DNA from 4 places in the Agarivorans sp. DSG3-1 genome. Region 1 is predicted to be linked to each of the others. Evidence: predicted binding sites of a transcription regulator. Region 1 holds the regulator's gene; each other region holds the start of a gene.
The links. Region 1 encodes sigma-54, which starts transcription at its own class of promoters, with help from an activator protein. Its sites were predicted from a motif close to GTTGGCACGNNNNTNGNNT; they were not measured.
Positions count from the first base shown of each region.

Region 2: the regulator sigma-54 is predicted to act here: its motif matches at 1,711-1,729, upstream of ACLD71_RS11920 (CmpA/NrtA family ABC transporter substrate-binding protein).
Region 3: the regulator sigma-54 is predicted to act here: its motif matches at 2,037-2,055, upstream of ACLD71_RS11765 (formate/nitrite transporter family protein).
Region 4: the regulator sigma-54 is predicted to act here: its motif matches at 2,297-2,315, upstream of ACLD71_RS00635 (PEP-CTERM sorting domain-containing protein).

Region 1 is NZ_CP177241.1:1,908,885-1,912,697, forward strand. It holds gene hpf (ribosome hibernation promoting factor) at 1-222, opposite strand, end outside; gene ACLD71_RS09015 (RNA polymerase factor sigma-54) at 246-1,748, opposite strand; gene lptB (LPS export ABC transporter ATP-binding protein) at 1,799-2,524, opposite strand; gene lptA (lipopolysaccharide transport periplasmic protein LptA) at 2,527-3,066, opposite strand; gene lptC (LPS export ABC transporter periplasmic protein LptC) at 3,029-3,586, opposite strand; gene kdsC (3-deoxy-manno-octulosonate-8-phosphatase KdsC) at 3,583-3,813, opposite strand, start outside.
Region 2 is NZ_CP177241.1:2,551,970-2,555,782, forward strand. It holds gene ACLD71_RS11910 (FKBP-type peptidyl-prolyl cis-trans isomerase) at 27-647, shown strand; gene ACLD71_RS11915 (hypothetical protein) at 1,170-1,415, opposite strand; gene ACLD71_RS11920 (CmpA/NrtA family ABC transporter substrate-binding protein) at 1,785-3,170, shown strand; gene ACLD71_RS11925 (ABC transporter permease) at 3,239-3,813, shown strand, end outside.
Region 3 is NZ_CP177241.1:2,522,696-2,526,508, reverse strand. It holds gene ACLD71_RS11770 (protein kinase domain-containing protein) at 1-1,012, opposite strand, end outside; gene ACLD71_RS11765 (formate/nitrite transporter family protein) at 1,026-1,883, opposite strand; gene ACLD71_RS11760 (tetratricopeptide repeat-containing sulfotransferase family protein) at 2,382-3,813, shown strand, end outside.
Region 4 is NZ_CP177241.1:131,374-135,186, forward strand. It holds gene xerD (site-specific tyrosine recombinase XerD) at 20-940, opposite strand; gene fldB (flavodoxin FldB) at 1,043-1,561, shown strand; gene ACLD71_RS00635 (PEP-CTERM sorting domain-containing protein) at 1,653-2,246, opposite strand; gene ACLD71_RS00640 (methyl-accepting chemotaxis protein) at 2,489-3,813, opposite strand, start outside.

The sequences.
Region 1 (3,813 bases):
AATGGCCGCATACATATCTGAATGTTCAGCGGTAGCGAATAATTCACCGCCATTTAAATGTAAGGTGGCTTCTGCAATTTGATTGAGCTTCTCGACGTTGAGGATGACATGAACATTGTTTATCTGGTCAAATCGTCGAGTGAGCTTGGCAAACTTGTTATGGACATATTCTTTTAAAGACTCAGTTATATCAACGTGGTGTCCGGTAAGATTAATTTGCATAAATATAGTCCCCTTGATTGGCCTTAAAGTAGGCTCTTACGTTGGTTAGAAGGTGGTATCGCTAAAGACTCACGATATTTTGCAATCGTACGTCTTGCCACCTTGATCCCCTGATCTGCCAAAATATCAGCAATCTTACTATCGCTGAGAGGTTTACTGGTATTTTCGGCAGCAACCAGTTTCTTAATTAATGCACGAATAGCGGTAGATGAACATTCACCGCCGCCATCGGTAGCCACATGGCTAGAGAAAAAATACTTAAGTTCGAAAATGCCGCGAGGTGTGTGCATGAATTTTTGAGTTGTCACTCGAGAAATCGTTGATTCGTGCATTTCTACTGCTTCGGCCACATCGTTCAGCACCATTGGTTTCATTGCTTCTTCACCGTATTCGAAGAAGGCTTGTTGATGGTGAACGATACAGTTAGAGACTTTGAGTAAGGTTTCATTGCGGCTTTCAATACTCTTAATAAACCACTTGGCTTCTTGTAAGTGGCTACGGATAAACTGAGTATCGGTGGCATTAGACGTTTTACTTAAGGATGCATAGTGAGAGTTTACTCTTAGCTTCGGCATCGCATCGGGGTTTAGCTCTACCACCCAACGACCTTGGCGCTTCACTACGGAAACATCGGGAATAACGTATTGGGCTTGGTTTGGCTCAACAGCGTTACCCGGGCGTGGTTCTAAGGTGTGAATCAAACGCATCACTTCGCGCAGCTGGTCTTCTTTTAATTTGGTCTTTCGAGCCAATAAGCGAAAATCTCGATTGGCTAATACATCGATATGGTTAGACACCACATCTTTGGCTTCATTTAGCCATGGTGTTTCTGGGGAAAAACGGCTTAATTGAATTAACAAACATTCTTGTAGTGAGCGCGCGGCAATGCCTACGGGGTCGAAATGCTGAATCCGTTTTAGTACTGCTTCAATTTCGTCAAGCTCTACATCTAAGTCGTTATTGTCACTAGAATTGAGGCCATCTAATAACTGTTCACAATCTTGTGTGAGGTAACCAGATTCATCTACTGCATCAATAATGGCTAAAGCAATGGCTTGGTCTACTTCGCTGAATGGAGTAAGGCGCATTTGCCACAGCATGTGATCTTGTAAGGAGTCAACGGTTTCGCCTTGGAATAACATATCGTTGTCGTCACCACCGCTACTGCCGCTCGATGAGCTAGCTGGCGCGGAACTGGCGCTATAAATATCATCCCAAGTGGAGTCTACGGGTAGGTCATCAGAAACAGTTTCTTGGTTAATGGCATCACCAGCTTCCATTTGGCTGCTGTCTACGTCGGCGCTGGATTCGGCTTCTGTAGATTTTTCATTGGCTGACTTAGCGTCTGTTGCGTCACCATCATTCGAATGTGACTCATCCGCCTCAAGCAGAGGGTTACTTTCCAGAGCCTCTTGAATTTCTTGCTGTAAATCCAGGGTTGAAAGCTGGAGTAAGCGTATGGCCTGTTGTAACTGGGGGGTCATGGTTAACTGCTGACCAAGACGCAACTGCAAAGATGCTTTCATTAACTACCGCTATCCCTTCTTTTTATATTATTTTCTAAGCTGCACTTTAACTATAGCTTGAATTGTTCACCGAGATAAACTCGTTTCACGTGCTCGTTTTCAAGTATTTCTTGTGGCTTACCTGAGGCTATCAATTCACCCTGACTAACGATATAGGCATGCTCACAAACATCGAGAGTTTCCCTTACATTGTGGTCGGTAATTAATACACCTAGACCGCGATCACGCAGATGTTCAATGATTTTTTTAATATCAATAACGGAAATAGGATCTACCCCAGCGAAGGGTTCGTCAAGCAAAATAAACTTAGGGGCTGCGGCTAAGGCGCGGGCAATTTCTACCCGGCGACGCTCTCCGCCTGACAGGCTCATACCGAGATTTTTGCGAATATGCCCAATGTGAAACTCTTCTAGCAAATCGTCCAATGCGCCAATTTGCTGCTCTTTGTCCAAATCCTTACGGGTTTCTAATACCGCTAGAATATTTTTTTCTACCGATAAACGGCGAAAGATAGAGGCTTCTTGGGGAAGATAACCAATGCCTTTTCGTGCTCGAGTATGCATAGCGGTGCTAGACAGATCGTCATCATCGATAAGTATTCGGCCTTGGTCTCGTGGTACTAGGCCAACTACCATGTAGAAGGTAGTGGTTTTACCGGCGCCGTTTGGCCCTAGTAAACCAACAATTTTCCCGGTTTCTACATTTAAACTGACGTTCTTTACTACCTTGCGACCTTTGTAGCTTTTGGCAAGGTTCTCAGCGATTAAGGTACTCATGATTACTCATTGTCCTCGGGGGAGAGTTCTTCTAATTGCTGAGGCAGGAAGATAGTGGTCACTCGATTATTTTCATCGCCTTGAGCAACCATCTCTTGTTTGTTAATGCTGTATTTAATCATTTGGCCTTTTACTAAGCTCTCTTCTTGCTTGAGCTGAGCATTGTTGGTTAACGTGAGGGTCTGCGTTTTTAAATCGTAACGCACCTCGTTGGCCTCTGCTTCAATTGGCTTGCCGCTGTCTAGTAGTTGGTAAAAAGTTGCCGGTTCGCCTTTGGCGATCATCACCTCGCTGCCTTTTTCTTCACTACCTATTACGCTGAGTTCTTCGGCGTGCATTTTTATTGAACCTTGAGTCACCACTACATTATTGTAGAAAGTGACGCGGTTTTCTTTGATGTTGACCTGCTGGCGGTCGGCATCAACAATAATTTGTTTGTTGAAGTCGTCTTCAAGTGCTTGAGAACCCCAAGAAAGCATAAACAAGCTAGCCGCTAGCGCTAACTTACTCTTGTGGGTTGTGGTAAACCGCTTCGATATCATCTAATAAAGTCACTATTTCGTTAGCTAGATCACCGTCCATGCCAACACCATACAATTCGTACGATGGGCCATACACGGTAACAGGTTGATCGCTGCTCATGGTTTCGCTTTGCAGATCGATTTCCAAACTTTCGGTAATTATGTCGCGAACATACTCGCCACGACTTAAGTTTTTAATCACTACATTGTCATTTAAGGTGACAGTTTGTTGCTGCTGTACTGTAGCGTGATCAGCCACAATTTGCCATACAGGTTGACGAGGATCTGGGTAAACCAAAATCTTTGGTTGAGTAAATTCTGTGTGCTTAAGTTGTTCAAAAAACTCCATTTGTTCGGCATAGATACGGTAACGAGGGCTGCCATTTTCGCCAAAGCTGACGCTATAGAGTTTCTCTGCAACAAAGTTGGGCTTGCTGGCTTCGCGTTGAGCGCTTTGTTGTTTAGGATCTGAGGGGCTTAATTGCCACAACACCAAGGCGAGAACGAACAGGCTAGCAAAAAACAGCGTAACGCGATTCATACACTCATACCTTGAGCATGTTCTAGCTGATCTTTGGCTTGCAGTATTAGATCACAAAGCTCGCGTACCGCGCCAAAACCACCTGGGGTAATGGTAACCAAGTTAGCATCTTGCTTGCACAGCGGGTGAGCGTTATGTACAGCAACACCTAAGCCACAAGCGCGCATTACCGGCGTATCAACCACATCATCGCCAATGTATGCCACTTCGTCAGCTGACAGGTTGAG
Region 2 (3,813 bases), 640 kb from region 1:
TTTATTGATTAGATTTAAGAGTTGAAATGAGCGATAAATATCAAGGCGCAGCAGCGCAAGCAAGTTACGGTTACGGCCTTCAAATTGGCGAGCAAATTGAGCGCGCAGCATTCGACGGATTAGAGCTAAATGCCATGTTAGATGGTATTCGTGATGTGATGAGTGGTGCTCAACCACAACTTGACGAAGCAGTAATTGGTGCGGCTTTCCAAGAAATCACTAAAGATATCGAAGCTAAAAAAGCTGAGCAGCATAAAGAAGCAATGGCTGAAGGCGAAACTTTTCTAGCTGAAAACGGTTCACGTCCTGAAATCAACAAAACTGAAACGGGTCTTCAGTACGAAGTACTTGTTGAAGGCGAAGGCGAAACTCCAAGCGCTAGCAGCAAAGTACAAGTTCATTATGAAGGTACTTTAATTTCTGGTGAAGTATTTGATAGCTCAGTTCAGCGCGGCCAACCTGCAGAGTTCCCTGTGAACGGCGTAATTAAAGGCTGGACCGAAGCACTACAACGCATGAAAGTGGGTGACAAGTGGAAACTTTACATCCCTCAAGAGCTAGCATATGGCTCTCAAGGTGCTGGCGCGGCAATTCCTCCGTTTGCAGCATTGGTATTTGAAGTTGAGTTATTAGCTATTCTTGGCTAATAGCTAAAAACCTTCTTAAAGAACCGGCTATTGGCCGGTTTTTTTGTATAGAATGATCCACCTGAATTACTCTACATTTTTCAATACACTCTCAATGATTGATTGAGCGCTGCCATCTTTAAGCATTTGTTTAAATGCCTCATCGAGTTTTACTGCTAGTTCGGCATGATCTTTATGTACATAATGATAGAGCTTTAATTGGTCAACAGGTGGTTCAACTAAGCTAACACTGTTGAGCTTAAGCGCCTTTATACGCTTTAGGCCTAACTAACGCTCTTCTACTACTAGGTCTGCTCTATCTATACTCATAAATTTGAAGGCTGAATCTAAGTCTTAAAGTTGGTTAGTCTTGGGGAAATTTAAGGTGGCTATTTCAGCTGCCTTTAAGCTGCTGCGATAAGCAATGCTATAGGGTTTTAAGCTCTCATACCCTTCCACTATTAGTTCACTTAAACGAGTAAAAACCACATTCTCTGAGCTTAAGTAGCTGGTAGGAATTTGAATTAAATTGGCGTATTTAGTCTATAAATTGTCGATACGAAACATCTCCGCATCGTACACGCCGCTATTGGTTGCGTCCAAGGCGTTTGCGCTGGGTAATAACTCAAATACAACGCGTTCTCCCGCGCGGTAATATGCTTCAATTAATAAAGCTTGCCCCATTTCTGCGAGCGGCCCGCTAATCACTTGGGTTGTACGGTACGTTTTAGCGGATAGGGTGGGTGATAATATCAAGCAAAACAACAAATAGAATACAAGCTTCTTCATGTTTCTTAACTTGTTTTAATACAATTCGTAGATTGTAGAGACGAAAAACTAAATAGTCGAACACCTAAATAGCGGGTTATTTCCTTATGAATCGTTATGACTTGGGTCTTGTTCCTCAATCGAAAACACTGATAACTAGCGGTATAGCTTTATGTACTTTCACTATTCTTGTGCGCCAAAGTTGTGCGACGGTGGTCTAAGTTAGTGAATTCATTGAAAAAATCCAAGTACTACTTAAGGGGTATAAATAATTTTAAGTTGATGATTTATAGCGTTAAAAAAATGTGATCTAGATCTTGGCACGTGATTGGCTACCTACTAAGTATTAACACCTTATGATTACTTCAAACTAGGTACTTAGGAGCAGGGATGCAAAAATTAATCACCGTTAACTTACAACAAATTATTAAAACAACCATTGCTACAGCTGTGCTCTCGGCCAGTGTTATTGGCTTTACTCATGCTGAAGTGGGAGAGCCTGAAAAAGAAGATTTAAAATTTGGTTTTATTAAGTTAACCGACATGGCGCCGTTGGCGGTAGCTTATGAGAAAGGCTATTTCGAAGATGAAGGCCTTTATGTTCAGCTAGAAGCACAAGCGAACTGGAAGGTTTTGTTAGATAGGGTGATTACCGGTGAGCTAGATGGTGCTCATATGCTAGCGGGTCAACCACTAGGTGCAACCATTGGTTTTGGTACTAAAGCCGACATTATTACAGCCTTCAGCATGGATTTAAACGGTAACGCGATTACCGTATCAAACGATATCTGGGCGCAAATGAAACCACATGTGCCTCATGAAGGCGGCAAGCCCGTTCACCCGATTAAAGCCGATGCGCTAAAGCCGGTTGTTGATAGTTACATTGAGCAAGGTAAACCGTTCAATATGGGAATGGTATTTCCAGTGTCTACCCACAACTACGAATTACGTTATTGGTTAGCGGCTGGCGGTATTCACCCCGGTTACTATGCGCCACATAAAGGTGATACCTCAGGCAAAATTGACGCAGATGCCCTATTGTCGGTGACACCGCCACCGCAAATGCCATCTACTATGGAAGCCGGAACTATTTACGGTTACTGCGTGGGCGAACCTTGGAACCAACAAGCAGTATTTAAAGGCATTGGTGTACCGGTTGTTACCGATTACGAGATTTGGAAAAATAACCCAGAAAAAGTATTTGGGGTGAGCCAAGGCTGGGCTGATGAATACCCAAATACTCACATTCGGGTCGTTAAAGCGATGATTCGTGCCGCTAAGTGGTTAGACGAAGAGAATAATAAGAACCGCCCAGAAGCTGTGAAAATTTTGTCTAAAAGCCAATACGTGGGTGCCGATTACGACGTTATTGCTAACAGCATGACTGGTACTTTTGAGTACGAAAAAGGCGACAAACGTGAAGTGCCAGACTTTAACGTATTCTTCCGCTACAACGCGACTTACCCTTACTACAGCGATGCAATTTGGTATTTAACGCAAATGCGTCGTTGGGGACAAATTTCAGATAACAAACCAGATTCTTGGTACATGGATATTGCCAAAAAGGTTTACCGTCCAGACATTTACGCGACAGCGGCAAAAGAGCTGATTGCTGATGGTGTGATTGATGCCTCAGAATTTCCTAACTTCAAAACTGAGACCGGTTTTAAACCACCGCAAACACACTTCATTGACAATATTATATATGACGGTTCAAAACCAAATGCCTACTTAGATAAGTTCGACATTGGTTTGAAAAAAGACGACAAGATCTAAGCCATATCATTATTGAGAGCGGCCGGGCTTAGTGCCCGGCATCGAGATTCGCAAAAGGAGTTGTAGTGATGAAAGATAAATTAATTCACTCTCTAGAAACAGTAGGTTTGAGCCCTGTAGTACCCATGGTGCGTTTGGCCAGCGGTGAAAACCCAAAGCAGCAATTAAGTGAAATTTTTGAGCGTATTGGATTACCTATTCTGGCGATTGCTTTGTTCTTATTGCTTTGGAGTGTATCGGCAGCTAAGGTTCAAACCAGTCTAGGGACCTTACCTGGACCTTCGCAGGTGTGGCAGCAGTATCAGGGTTTGGTGGTTGAACACCAAGAAGAGCGGCTAAAAGAAGAGGCTTTTTATCAACGCCAAGAAGTGCGTAATGAAAAAAAATTAGCCAAGACCCCCGATGCTAAAATAAAGGTTCGTCCTTATACCGGAAAAGAAACCTTTTTTGACCAAATTCTTACCAGCTTATTTACCGTGTTTACCGGCTTTATATTAGCGAGCCTTATCGCCATTCCTATTGGTGTAGCATGCGGTTTAAACAAAAAGCTTTACGGGGCAATTAGCCCGATTATTCAAATATTAAAACCAGTATCACCGCTCGCTTGGTTGCCTATTGTGACCATGGTGGTGAGCGCGGTATA
Region 3 (3,813 bases), 610 kb from region 1:
CGAGATTGGCTTTTAGTACATAGGCGCTATTAATGCGGCGAGCTATCCATTCCTCAGTGAGAAAGCGCTCTAAGTATTCAGGGTCATCGCGTAAATCTATTGAGGGGGCTTTTAGTATTACCTGTTGCCCCGATTGTTCGTCTAAGGCTAAGTAAACATGGCTGCGGCTGCTGGCGTGAAGTTGGCGAACAATGGTGTAGCCATCAAACTGCATTCGCGCTTCTAACATGGGCGGAAAGGGCAGCCTATCTACTTGCTGCTTTAAGTGCTGAGCACTAGCCTTTGCCAATTGGTCAACGCGAATAATCTGTAAGCTTAAATTATCGTCGCTGCCTGCTTCATAAGCTAACTCTACTATCTTGTTGGCTGCGGCTTCTAATTCATTGGGATACTGTTCAATAGTGCTGTTGACTAGAGCTGCATCAATAAACTCATAAACCCCATCGGTGGCTAATAAAAAGATGTCACCTGGTTCTACGCGCAAGCTTTGGTAGTCAAATTCACAATATTCATCTATGCCCAAAGCTCGGCTTAGGTAGCTTTTATTTTCATTCACCCATAGGCGGTGATCTTTAGTGAGTTGCTCTAAACCGTTTTGATTTAAACGGTAAACGCGGGTATCACCCACGTGAAAAATGTGTGCGGTATTGCCTTTTATGACTAAGGCACTAAAAGTACAAACGTAACCCTTGTCTTTGTCGTAATGGTAAGGGCTTTGCTGTGACTGGGAATACAGCCAAGCATTGGTGGCGTCTAATACTTTTTCGGCTGAGTGCTGAACCGACCAAACTTCAGATGTGCAGTAGTAATCGTCAAGAAAGCTTTTCACTGCGGTTTCGCTGGCCACTTGGCTCACTTCGCTGCTGCTAATGCCGTCGGCCATCACAGCAGCAAAACCTTTGTGGTTTAACTGCGAGCCTCGCGGAGTGGATACACCGTAACAGTCTTGATTAATGGCCTTGCGGCCTTTATCAGAACATTGACCAATGGAAACACTCAGCTGGCTCGTCATATAGTATCCGTGATTAAGCGTTAGCCGGAGCGGTTTTACTTGGCGCTTCTACAGCAGATTTAGCCACTTTACGCTTAGGTGCTGTTCTTACGTGTGTGGTGTAAAGAGTTAGACCAGTAAAGGCCAAACCACCCACTAAGTTACCTAATGCCGTTGGAATTTCATTCCATAGGAAGTAATCCATTACAGAGAAGTCACCACCCATAATTAAACCAAATGGGAATAAAAACATGTTCACTACTGAGTGTTCAAAACCCATGTAGAAGAACAAGAATATTGGCATCCACATAGCGATAACTTTACCGCTAACATTGGTAGAAATCATCGCGCCTACTACACCCATTGATACCATCCAGTTACACAACATGCCGCGAACAAAAATAGTAAACCAACCTGCCACACCGTGTTCTGCATAACCTACGGTACGCGCTTCACCAATGGCTGCTGCTTTAGCACCCACCGCACCAGCTTCGATGTTAAAGCCGTAAGTGAAAATAAAGGCCATCATCACCGCAACGGTTAAGGCTCCACCAAAGTTACCTAAAAACACTAAGCCCCAGTTACGCAACAAGCCAGGTACATCTACGCCGGGCCGTTTATCTAACAGCGCCAACGGCACTAAAACAAACACTCCAGTTAATAAGTCAAAACCCATCAAATAAAGCATACAGAAACCCACAGGGAACAAGATTGCTCCAATTAAAAAGTTTCCGGTGTTTACAGCAATGGTAATAGCAAAAATAGCGGCTAGGGCCAAAATGGCACCGGCCATAAATGCACGAATTACCGTATCGCGGGTAGACATGAATACTTTAGATTCACCCGCATCCACCATTTTTGTAACAAACTCTGAAGGAGCTAGATATGACATAATATTTCCCTATATTGCTTAGTAGTAAATTGAATCCTACGGCTTGGAGCAGTGTTATCGGCGGTAACTACCGCAGCGTACCTTTCACAAGTAGAGCTCTAGGCTCTTTGTCAACTTGCTGCTTGGGTCTGTCCTTGACCATCAATAGGGAAATAGCAATTGTTGCGCCAAACGGCCCACAAAAACACACAAAGCCTTAACAAATAGGCAACTCAGCGTTATTTATCATTAATATTTAGCATGCTCTTTAACTGAGCCTGTTAAGGATTTGCACTGTATTAGTCTATAAATGCACCATTGCATAGCGCTTACAGTTATATGCATCAATTAAGGGCAACGACAAAGTGCCTAAGTAAAAAAGGTAAATCCACCTTGCCTTAACGTTTTGCTATGAAACTACTGCGTTTTTTTGCAATGAGATAAATCACGCATCAAATCTCCCGGCCTTGCGATACAGTAAAGATTGGAAGAGGTATAAAGTGAGTAATAGGAAGTAGTATGAAGCCCGAGCAACGGCACAGCATTATGGAAAAAGCCGTTAAGGCCTTACAAGCTGGCAAGTATAGCCAAGCTATTTCTACAGTAAATAAAATTAACAAGCTTAAATCTCAACAAGACTATAAAAGCCTTGAGCTAGAAGCTTATGCGCTATTTCATATGCAAAAGTTAGAAAAATCACTAGAGAGTTACCAGCAACTGCTAGGGTTTTGCCAAGACAATGAACAGCGTAACAGCACCTATCGCAATATCGCTAAAACACAAAAAAAACTGGGCTTAACTCGAGTTGCTATCAGCTCTTTTGAACAATGTTTTTCACTAGATAGCAGTATCAATAATGCGCCAATCGCGGCTCAGTTAGGTGAATGCTACCTAGATGAAGACTGCTATGGCGAGCTCGACACGTTGACTAAGCTTATGCAAGGCTGGCCTGGGTATTACTCCCCCGCTCAAGCCCTATTGATTTCAGCTGCGAAAAAACAAGGTAACAAACAGCTTGCTCTAGAAAGAATTGACGCTTTTCTAGCGCATTCAAGCTTTATAGAAGAGTGGCAACTGGAGTTTGCTATAGACACCTTGATGTTTATACGAGAGCACCAGAGTGCAATTAAATTACTTAAACAGGCTGAAATAGACTTTGTTAACAAGCCTTGGATTCGTTACTACCAAGCAGAAGTAAAAGCGCGCCAAGGAGAACACGAGAGTGTAACGCTATTATTGAGTGATGAGCTTATAGTGCGCTTAGATTTTATGCGCCAAAAGGCCGCTTATAAGCTTCGAGCGGAAGCATTTGATAAACAACAGCGTTACTCCGAGGCCTTTATTGATTTCACCGCGATGGCTAATTTGAATCACCAACGGGCACAGGCGTCTAGTCATACAGACAATGTAGCCAGCTTACAAAAACTCGATTTGTCATTTCTACATAATGTAAAAAACACTCATACGAGAGAGCATCAACCAGTGTTTATGATGGGCTTTAATCGCTCTGGCACCACCTTATTAGAGAACATACTCGATACCCAAGAACAGGTTATTGCACTTAGCGAAACCCGCTCACTGTTTAACGTTACCGAAGCCTTTAGCCACAAACTTAACAAACGCTATCCGCAAGACTTACCTAATTTAAACGAGCAAGACTTAAACATATTGCGCCAAGAGTATTTTGATTACTTTACGCGTAACAAGATTCAGCTAAAAGATAACAGTATCGTCGTCGATAAGTTTCCTTTATACACCATAGACTTACCCTTAATACTAAGCTTGTTCCCTAAAGCAAAAATCATTTTTTGCTTACGTCACCCAGCAGATACTTGTTTGAGTAACTTCCAGCAGAACTCAGCGAACAACCAACAACAAGCTAAATTGAACCGCTTGGAAGACTGCTTTAAACGCTACCAACAAGTCTTCTCTCTATTTCAGCGCTACCAAA
Region 4 (3,813 bases), 1.8 Mb from region 1:
AAAGCGCTTACTAGCGCATTTAAGCGCGCGGATGATGCTGCTGGTACACCGAGCGTAAACGCTCATTAGCAACATGGGTGTAGATTTGCGTAGTAGACAAATCGCTATGGCCTAACAGCATTTGTACCACACGCAAATCAGCACCATGATTCAACAAGTGGGTCGCAAACGCATGACGTAAGGTATGCGGCGACAAATGACTATTTATACCCGCCAAACTCGCATAACGCTTAATGCGATGCCAAAAAGTTTGCCGAGTCATTTGGCTACCACGCAAGCTAGGAAACAATACGTCACTCTCTTGTTTAAGTAACATTGGGCGAGCGAGTTTTAAATAGTGCTCTAATACATCGACAGCCTGTTCACCTAAAGGCACTAAACGTTCTTTACCGCCCTTGCCTACGACTCTGACTAAACCTTGGCGTAAACTCACCTGTTCTATTTGTAAACTCACTAACTCGGTAACACGCAAGCCAGTGGCATACAAAACCTCTAACATGGCTAAGTCTCTATGCTGAATAGGATCATCGAGCTGCGGTTCATCTAACAAGGCTTCAACTTCACTTTCACTTAGGGTGCCGGGGAGCTTCTTTTGCAGCTTGGGTTGTACCAGCAATGCACAAGGGTCGGTAGTACGGATTTTATCCTGCAGTAAAAAACGATAAAAACGCCGCATGGTAGATAACTGCCTAGCCGCACTAGCAGGCTTTTGACCTAACTCAAATCGCGAAGCGATAAACCCTTGCAAATCCAATGCTTCAGCTAATTCAATCGCAAGCTGTTTGCCCTGTAAATAACAGGCAAGCTGGTTAAGATCGTTTCGGTAGGAATTAAGAGTGTTTTCGGCAAGGCTATGCTCAAACCACAGTTGCTCGATAAAACGGTTAATATGCGGATTATCTATTTTGCTGGCTTTTGATTTAACGTACTTACTTGTCATTTCGCTCACTACATTACAAAGCTAAGACTTAGCATATTGGTGTTACTAAAGGCTTTTGGTACACTGCCCGCGCACTCTCCAACGCTTTAAAGGATGCATCGCATGCGCATTGGCCTGTTCTACGGCTCTTCTACCTGTTACACCGAAATGGCAGCTGAAAAGATTCAAGTTGAATTTGCTGAGCACAACCTTGATGTATTCAACATCAAAGATTGCGACGTGCAGCAAATGAGTGATTATTCGCTACTTATCCTCGGTATTTCTACTTGGGATTATGGCGAATTACAGGAAGATTGGGAAGCGGTATGGGACAACCTTGAAGGCCTAGATTTAAAAAACAAAACCATCGCCCTGTTTGGCTTGGGTGATCAAATTGGTTACAGCGAATGGTTTTTAGATGCAATGGGCATGTTGTTTGAGCAATTAGCGCCTTCTGGCGCAAACTTTATTGGCTTTTGGCCAAACCAAGGTTACGAATTTGAAGCTTCTAAAGCGCTTACTGAAGACGGAGAATTCTTCTATGGTTTAGCGCTAGACGACGAACACCAGTTTGAACAAAGTGATGAACGCATTCATCAATGGTGTGAGCAGCTGAAAGAAGAACTGAAACAGTTAGCCTAAACCTAAGCCAATGCTCGTTAGAAGCTTACTACTCCAAACATAAAAATGCCCTGACAGCTGTCAGGGCATTTGATGTTCACCTAAATATAAATTAGTTTACTTTACGCTTTCGAGCAAAACCAAGCCCCACCAAACCTAAACCAAAAATGGCCAAGGTTGCAGGCTCAGAAACTGTTGCAGAAACGTCTTCATTTAGCACAATATCATCAACTAAAAAGATACCACCAAAACCCAAACGTAACTCATCGATCAAGCCTGTTTGAGCGCTATAGTACTCATAACTACCATTTAAACTAGTATCAACAGTCCACGCTAACACACCATTATTGTAACCTTGCAATATACCAAACGAAGAGTCTGCGCCGCCAGATTCTTTACCTGTAGCCCATTTCTTCGCCCAAAGGCCATCAAAAGTAAAATCCGCACCATTCTGTTCTGTAATAACGCCTACACCACCACGGTTATTTAGCATGCCAAATTCACCACTCTTAGCGCCATAATTCCAACGAGAACCATCTAAATCTAACCAATCGAGTGTGCTAGAGAAGTTAAAACCTTTGTACGATTGGGCATGCCCATATTGGTTTTGCACACTACCGCCAGGTATATCTTCGAATGATAAGATAGTGGCACTTAGTTGATTGGCAAACAGAGTTAGAAACAATAAAGGGAACAGCTTAGTCATTGATAATTATCCTAAAGTAACATCATATTTTTTATATCCGTCGCTGGCTAAAGCAAAAAGCAGACCACCTAAAAATATCAAACTTAATCAGTAGGTTAGGATCTCTTCAAATAAAATTTCACTAAAAATGTAAACAAAGCTGACACATTTAACCGACTTAATAAGATTTAAATTATAAATACATGTAACTCAACGCTTTATCGGGCAAGAGCAGTTAACCAGATACCCTACCTAAATAAACCTTAGCGCTTAATACTTAGCTCTTTAGTCAGTAATTCCAGCACTTCTACCTGTTCTAACAAAGACTTAATCGCTTGGTCTGAACCTTGAACGAGTTCGGTCACCAACACCGTTTGATCACGCAACTGATGAGTATCATCCGAAATGCCTGTGGCTACCGCACCTTGTTCTTCGGAAGCGGTAGCAATCTCAGAGATTTTTGCCGAGACCATGTCAGTACGCTGATGAATATCAGCAATAGTTTGGTGCACTCCGCCCATCATCTCTTTGCTGGTTTCACCGCGCTGCACACTTTCTTTCACTGTAGAACTTAAACCGGAACTGGTAGATTGCAGCTCTTCAATCATCGATTGAATCTCTACCGTAGCTTGCTGGGTGCGCCCAGCTAAACTACGTACTTCATCGGCCACCACCGCAAATCCACGGCCTTGCTCGCCTGCTCGCGCCGCTTCAATAGCCGCATTTAAGGCCAGTAGGTTGGTTTGCTCTGAAATAGAGTTAATAGTGGTGACCACTGCGCCAATATCTTGCGTGCGCTGTTCTAGCTGAGTTACTGCTTGTTCCGCTCGTTGCACGTCATTCATTAGGTGCTCAATGGCGTCTACGGTTAGCTCTACTTTTTGCTGCCCGTCACTGGTAGCTTGATTAGCTTGGCCGGTTTGCTCGGCGGTATCATTAGCGTTTGCGGCAACGTTGCGAATAGTGACCACCATTTGCTCAATAGCACTTGCCAGCGAATCAACCCTGTCTTGCTGCTGAACACTAAGGCTGTTGCATTGTTCACTGGTACTGCTTAGTTGCTCGCAAAGCTGCTTTACCAAGCCATTGGTGGCATTGGTTTCGCTTACCAGTTGATGCTCGCGCTCTGCGACTTTATCAATAATGATGGCAATAGAGCTAAATTCATCACGTACAGGAAAATAGTTTAAACGATAGGTTAAGTCACCCTTGGCCAGCATATCTAGGGCGTTGTGTATTTGGTACATCGCCCCACCAATAAAGGTCATGATGTAATAAAACAGCAAACCCGCCACAAATAAAATGGCCGCGATACTGGCGTACTGAAATCCCGAAAACAAATCAAATATTGAGGTATCGTCGTGTTGCGAAGTCACTGTATTTTGCTGTAACGAATACCCCGCGCGCGATAACACGCTGCGTAGATGCTCTGGTTCGGCTTGAATCACTTGGCTTAGCAATTGCGCTTCTTGCAAATGTACCTGCGCCAAATGCTGTTCAAAATTACTTGATACAATAAGCAAAATGGCCACCAAGGCCAACATGGGAAAGGCAAACATTAACAGGAATTTCTCCTGTAACTTTAAAT